DNA from 2 places in the Klebsiella quasivariicola genome. Region 2 is predicted to be linked to the other one. Evidence: riboswitches for the same ligand, from Rfam matches in the RefSeq annotation. Region 2 holds a riboswitch; the other holds the start of a gene.
The links. A riboswitch is a leader RNA that binds a small molecule or an ion and turns the genes downstream of it on or off. The one in region 2 is predicted to bind thiamine pyrophosphate.
Positions count from the first base shown of each region.

Region 1: linked by a shared signal. The riboswitch ahead of thiC (phosphomethylpyrimidine synthase ThiC) and the one ahead of thiM (hydroxyethylthiazole kinase) in region 2 are both predicted to bind thiamine pyrophosphate.

Region 1 covers NZ_CP022823.1:5,242,555-5,246,212, reverse strand. Annotated here, with positions in the region: gene thiC (phosphomethylpyrimidine synthase ThiC) at 1-1,484, opposite strand, end outside; TPP riboswitch at 1,571-1,695, opposite strand; gene B8P98_RS26355 (Rsd/AlgQ family anti-sigma factor) at 1,748-2,245, opposite strand; gene nudC (NAD(+) diphosphatase) at 2,340-3,113, shown strand; gene hemE (uroporphyrinogen decarboxylase) at 3,154-3,658, shown strand, end outside.
Region 2 covers NZ_CP022823.1:1,805,206-1,808,863, reverse strand. Annotated here, with positions in the region: gene fbaB (class I fructose-bisphosphate aldolase) at 1-186, opposite strand, end outside; gene thiD (bifunctional hydroxymethylpyrimidine kinase/phosphomethylpyrimidine kinase) at 334-1,134, opposite strand; gene thiM (hydroxyethylthiazole kinase) at 1,131-1,904, opposite strand; TPP riboswitch at 1,939-2,036, opposite strand; gene B8P98_RS09135 (alkyl/aryl-sulfatase) at 2,267-3,658, shown strand, end outside.

The DNA of each region.
Region 1 (3,658 bases), 2.1 Mb from region 2:
TAGCACAGCATGGCGCAGCCAAACCAGCCAATCATTGCCGCGCCGATACCGGAGGTGAAATGGTCGTAGCCCGGCGCGATATCAGTAGTGAGCGGGCCTAAAGTGTAGAACGGCGCTTCGTGGCAGTGCTCCAGCTCTTCGGTCATATTGCGGCGGATCATCTGCATTGGCACGTGGCCGGGGCCTTCAATCATCACCTGCACGTCATATTCCCAGGCGATTTTCGTCAGTTCGCCGAGGGTATGCAGCTCGGCGAACTGCGCCTCGTCGTTGGCATCCTGAATCGAGCCGGGGCGCAGGCCATCGCCGAGGGACAGCGACACGTCATAGGCGGCGCAGATTTCACAGATTTCGCGGAAGTGCTGGTAGAGGAAGTTTTCCTGATGATGCGACAGGCACCACTTGGCCATGATGGAACCGCCGCGCGAGACGATCCCGGTCAGCCGCTTCGCGGTCATCGGCACGTAACGCAGCAGCACCCCGGCATGAATCGTGAAGTAGTCGACGCCCTGTTCGGCCTGTTCCAGCAGGGTATCGCGGAAGGCTTCCCAGGTCAGGTTCTCGGCAATGCCGTTGACCTTCTCCAGCGCCTGGTAAATCGGGACGGTACCAATCGGCACCGGGCTGTTGCGCAGGATCCATTCGCGGGTCTCGTGGATATAGCGGCCGGTGGAGAGGTCCATTACCGTGTCGGCGCCCCAGCGGGTTGACCAGACCAGCTTCTCGACCTCTTCTTCGATGGAAGAGGTCACCGCCGAGTTGCCGATATTGGCATTCACTTTCACCAGGAAGTTGCGACCGATAATCATCGGCTCGGATTCCGGGTGGTTGATATTGGCCGGGATGATGGCTCGCCCGGCAGCGACTTCATCGCGGACGAACTCGGCGGTAATGTTGTCCGGCAGGCGGGCGCCAAAGCTTTCTCCGGCATGCTGCTGGCGCAGCACCTCGCTGCGGATACGCTCGCGGCCCATGTTTTCGCGAATGGCGATGAATTCCATCTCCGGGGTGACGATCCCCTGGCGGGCATAGTGTAGTTGCGTCACGCATTTGCCAGCGACGGCGCGTTTAGGCGTCAGCAGGCCGCCGAAGCGCAGTTCATCAAGGCCATCGTCGGCCAGCCGCGCTTTGGTATAGGCCGAGCTGCGTTCGCTGAGCGGCGCGCAGTCGTTACGCGCGTCGATCCACGGTTGGCGTAGTTTTGCCAGTCCCTGGCGGACATCAATGTTGATCTCCGGGTCGCCATAAGGGCCGGAGGTGTCGTACACCGGTATCGGTTCATTGGCTTCGTACCGGGGATTATCTTTATCGCCGCCGATGAGCGTCGGGCTGAGCTGGATTTCACGCATCGGGACGCGGATATCAGCCTGTGAGCCTTGAATGTAGATGCGGCGCGAATTGGGAAAAGCGGTACCTGCCAGCGTATCAATGAATCGCTGCGCGTGCTCGCGTTGTTCCCGACGGGTGAGTTTGGTAGTAGACATAGCGCATTCCAGTTAAAAAAGGAGATGGCTTGTCAGACGACGGATGGAGTAACAGATGCGACCAGCCCGGAACGGGCAGGTGCGACCAGCAGTTTACTCTTGTTCCCTTCGCAGGTATTAGCCTGATCAGGTTCCGCGGATCCCGAATAAACGGTCTCAGCCTTTTCCACTTCAGCTTTCGTGTGGAAAATAGGCACTCCGACAAGATGAAATCCCTCCGCAGAGGGATAATGTACGTAAATTACTCGTTAACGGTTCACAACTCAAGCGGTCGGCGCAATATTATCGCGCACGTCATTGCTCAGATTATGGGCGACGGCGAGGGCGATGAGTTTATCTTCCAGCGCGAAACGCGCCTCCAGCGATTCGCCGATATCCGACAACGCCTGCTGAAATTCAAGGTAGTTATCGTGATCGATAGCGTTTTCGAGGCAGGTATCGTAGTAGTCCATCATCTGCTGGGTATTGGCTTCCAGCTGTGGGTAAAGCCGGTTGGCGGCTAAAAGTGGGGTATCGCCTTCCATTTCGCCAATAATGCGTTCATAAATACTAAAATGACCGGATGAGAGGTAATCCACCAAACTTTGGCAAAAGTCATCCAGCGCCTTTTCGTTTAGCCGCATAAATGACTCTTTGCCCGGTTTCAGGCCAACCAGATTGTAGTAAGCCACGAGCAGATGCTTACGCACTTGTAGCCAGCGATCGACCAGTTCATTACTACCGCCAACGCGCTCCGTCAGGTTTTCCAGCTGGTTTAGCATGATTGACTCCGCTAGTTTTGATTTAAAATCTGCTCACCAAAATGTAAATATAATGTTAACAACATGCCAGTGAAGCAAAGGTAGTGCAATAGATATGGATCGTATTATTGAAAAATTAGATCGCGGCTGGTGGGTTGTCAGTCACGAACAAAAATTATGGTTGCCTGGTGGAGAATTACCACATGGCGAAGCGGTTAATTTCGATCTTGTCGGCCAGCATGCGCTGCATATTGGCGAGTGGCAGGGCGAGTCCGTGTGGATGGTGCGTCAGGATCGCCGTCATGACATGGGATCGTTGCGCCAAGTGCTGGATCAGGATCCGGGCCTTTTCCAGCTGGCAGGTCGGGGGATCCAGCTCGCCGAATTTTATCGATCGCATAAATTTTGCGGCTACTGCGGCCATCCGATGCATGCCAGCAAAAGCGAATGGGCGATGCTGTGCAGCCACTGCCGTGAACGCTACTACCCGCAAATTGCCCCCTGCATTATCGTCGCTATCCGTCGCGACGATTCGATCCTGCTGGCGCAGCACACCCGACATCGCAACGGGATACACACCGTGCTGGCCGGGTTTGTTGAGGTTGGCGAAACTCTTGAGCAGGCGGTGGCCCGCGAGGTGATGGAGGAGAGCGGTATCCGGGTGAAAAACCTGCGCTACGTGACCTCGCAACCGTGGCCTTTCCCGCAGTCGCTGATGACCGCCTTTATGGCGGATTACGCAGATGGCGATATCGTGGTCGACAAAAAAGAGTTACTGACCGCGGACTGGTATCGCTATGACGATCTACCGCTTCTGCCACCGCCGGGGACGGTGGCGCGCCGGCTTATCGAAGATACCGTCGCGATGTGTCGGGCAGAGTTCGAGTGACATGTTACACTGGGCGTATCAACGCTAAAGGAATGTAAAAATGACCGAACTGAAGAACGATCGTTACCTGCGCGCGCTGCTGCGTCAGCCGGTTGATGTCACCCCGGTGTGGATGATGCGCCAGGCGGGCCGCTATTTACCGGAGTACAAAGCCACCCGTGCGCAAGCGGGCGACTTTATGTCGCTGTGTAAAAATGCCGAGCTGGCCTGCGAAGTGACGCTCCAGCCGCTGCACCGTTACCCGCTGGACGCGGCGATCCTCTTTTCGGACATCCTGACCATCCCGGACGCCATGGGCCTGGGGCTGTACTTTGAGGCAGGCGAAGGTCCGCGCTTCACCTCGCCGGTAAAAAGCAAAGCCGACGTCGACAAGCTGCCGATCCCGGATCCGGAGCAGGAACTGGGCTATGTCATGAACGCTGTGCGCACCATTCGCCGCGAACTGAAAGGCGAAGTGCCGCTGATTGGTTTTTCCGGCAGTCCGTGGACGCTGGCGACCTACATGGTGGAAGGCGGCAGCAGCAAAGCGTTCACCGTGATCAAAA
Region 2 (3,658 bases):
CAGGCGTCCAGTATTGTATAGAGTCTGCATATTCCGCAGCACCGCCGGTGGTCGGTTGTTATCCACCATCACCCGATCAACATAATCTGCGCCCGGCAGATACAGCTGGTCGGCAGGAATGGTTATACAACGGTGCTGTAAAAGGCTGTCGGCATCTTTGCCAAGCAACTGCGCAATATCAGTCATAGCAATCTCCCGTAAGGCCGGCCGAAGCCGGCATGCATTATCCCAACCCAATTTTTTTGGGCAGGTTAAGCCTGGTACCGACTTAGCCTATTTTCCAGCCGGGGGGCCATTTTTTCAGGAGATTCTGCTGTCCCGTTGCGCTGCCATTTACCACCAGGCGTGGAAATGGTGCACTGGCCCAATGCCGTGGCCCACCTCCAGAGAGTCGGCCTGCGCCAGGGCCGCCGACAGCCAGGCCTTCGCCTCGGCGACGGTGGCCGCCCAGTCCGCATGACGCGGGCGAAGCGCCGCCAGCGCCGCAGAGAGCGTGCAGCCGGTGCCGTGGGTATTTTTAGTCTGTACCCGCGGCGTGGTAAACCGCTGTTCCCCTTCACGGGTGAAGAGCCAGTCCGGGCTTTCGGCATCGTCGAGATGGCCGCCCTTCATCAATACTGCGCCACAGCCCAGCGCCAGCAGCGCCCGCCCCTGCTCCAGCATCTCGCGCTCGTTGCGCGCATGGGGGGCATCGAGTAGCGCGGCCGCTTCCGGCAGATTCGGCGTGATCAGTGACACCTGCGGCAGCAATCGTTGACGCAGGGTCTCCACCGCCGAGGCCGACAGCAGCGGATCGCCGCTTTTCGCCAGCATCACCGTATCCAGCACCACGTTGGCCACCCGGTAGCGCGCCAGCCGCTCGGCCACAGCTTCCACAATATCGGTCTCCGCCAGCATGCCGATTTTGGTGGTATCGATACGCACATCGCTGAACACCGAATCGAGCTGCGCCGCCACAAAATCTGGTTCGATGCGATAGACCGACTGCACGCCGCGGGTATTCTGCGCCACCAGGGCGGTGATCACCGAGCAGCCGTAGGCGCCCAGCGCGGAGAAGGTTTTCAGATCGGCCTGGATACCGGCCCCGCCGCTGGGATCGGTGCCGGCAATAGTCAGGGCGTTGATACGTTTCATCCCTGCACCTCCTGATACAGCGCGTCGAGAAACGCCGGAATAAAGCTGCCAGGGCCTCCCTGGCGGGCGGCGATCTCCCCGGCCTGCTTCATCAGCCCGCAGGCAGCGGCTACATTTTCCAGCTGGTCTCCCGGCAGCGCCGTGCTTGCCGCCACCGCCGCCGACAGCGCGCAGCCGGTGCCCACCACCCGGGTCATCAGCGCATCGCCTCCCGCCACGCTAAGCACCCGTTCGCCGTCGGTGACGTAATCCACCTCGCCGGTAACCGCCACAATGGTGGTCAACTGGCGGGCCAGCGCCTGGGCCGCCGGCAGCGCCGCGGCGGCCGTATCGGTGGTATCCACCCCGCGCCCACCGGCGCTCATCCCGGCCAGTGCCAGAATTTCAGAGGCATTGCCCCGAATGGCCGCCGGCTGCAGGGCCAGCAGCTCGTGACAAAAGGCCGTGCGCACGGTCAAGGCACCGACGGCCACCGGATCCAGCGTCCAGGGCTTGCCGGCCTGGCGGGCGCGTTCCACCGCGGCGCGCATCGCCACCGCGCGATCTTCGGTCAGGGTACCGACGTTAATTAACAGCGCATCGGCGATAGCGGCAAACTGCGCCGCTTCGCGGGGATCGATCACCATCGCCGGCGAGGCGCCGACGGCCAGCAGGACATTGGCGGTAAAGGTCTGCACCACGTCATTAGTCATGCAGTGCACAAGGGGGGAATGGGCGCGCAGCAGATGGCGCAGGTGCGCGACAGACGCAGGATTCAGCAATTCAGGCATGGTTTGCTCCCGCCAGACGAGGGGGAAGCAATGACCCTGCGGTCTCTGACTTCCCTACGCTGGCATTATCCAGATCAGGTGGTACGGGTATTTCTCAGCCTTCAACGAAGAAGGGCACCCCGAGTCATAAAAGCGGTACAACATTTTCAGTCAGCAGGGTACGAAATGTGGCGCGGTAACACAAGCCAACCTGATTTCTTTTCCCTTCTGTAGCCGTACTACATAAGGAGTAAAGCTCACTTTTTTTGTAAACAAAAATGGATGTTTGTTAATGCATAGTTATATTTAAAAAATCTGTAACAAACAGTCACCTGCGTTATATCGGTTAAACCGAACGAACCATGCCATTAATGAGGATTCCAATGAAATTGACCCCGATAGTTAAAGGGTTAGCGTTAGCGGGTTTGTTAAATAGTCTCGCTTTCGCCGCCTGGGCGGATACGTCAGCCAAAGAGGCGACCGAAGCGACCAAAAAAGCGAACGATGCCCTCTACAATCAACTCCCCTTCTCCGATAACACCGATTTCACCAATGCGCATAAAGGCTTTATTGCCGCCCTGCCGCCGGAGGTCATTAAAGGCGAACAAGGCAATATCATCTGGGATCCGGGTCAGTATGCCTTCATCAAAGAAGGGGAAAAAGCGCCGGAGACAGTGAACCCGAGCCTGTGGCGGCAGTCGCAGCTGATCAACATCAGCGGCCTATTTGAAGTGACCGATGGGGTCTACCAGATCCGCAACCTCGATCTCTCCAATATGACGATCATAGAGGGCAAAGAGGGGCTCACCGTCGTTGACCCGCTGGTCTCGGCAGAAACCGCCAAAGTTGGGATGGATCTCTACTACCAAAACCGCGGCAAAAAACCGGTCGTCGCGGTGATCTACACCCACAGCCACGTTGACCACTACGGCGGCGTGCGCGGCGTGGTTGATGAAGCCGACGTCAAAGCGGGCAACGTGAAAATCTACGCGCCGTCCGGCTTTATGGAAGCCGCCGTGGCGGAAAATATCATGGCCGGGAACGTCATGAGCCGCCGCGCCAGCTATATGTACGGCAACCTGCTGAAACCCGACGCCAAAGGCCAGGTGGGCGCCGGTCTGGGCACCACTACCTCTGCGGGTACCGTCACCCTGATTGCGCCAACCAACATTATTGACAAGGACGGCCAGAAAGAAGTCATCGACGGCCTGACCTACGACTTTATGCTGGCGCCGGGCTCCGAAGCACCGTCAGAAATGCTGTGGTATATCGAAGAGAAGAAACTGATCGAATCCGCAGAAGATGTCACTCATACCCTGCATAACACTTACTCGCTGCGCGGGGCGAAGATCCGTGAACCGCTGCCGTGGTCAAAATATATCAACCAGGCGATCGTTCGCTGGGGCGATAAGGCTGAGATCATTATGGCTCAGCACCACTGGCCGACCTGGGGCAACGAAAACGTGGTTAACCTGCTGAAGAGCCAGCGAGACCTGTATCGTTACATCAACGATCAGACCCTGCGGATGGCTAACGAAGGCCTGACCCGCGATGAAATCGCCGCTAACTTTACGCTGCCGGACAGCCTCGCCAACACCTGGGCTAACCGCGGCTACTACGGCTCGGTCAGTCACGATGTGAAGGCCACCTACGTGCTGTATCTCGGCTGGTTCGACGGCAACCCTGCCACCCTCGACGAACTGCCGCCGGAAGAAGCGGCGAAGAAATTCGTTGAGTACATGGGCGGCGCCGATGCCATCCTGCAGAAAGCGAAA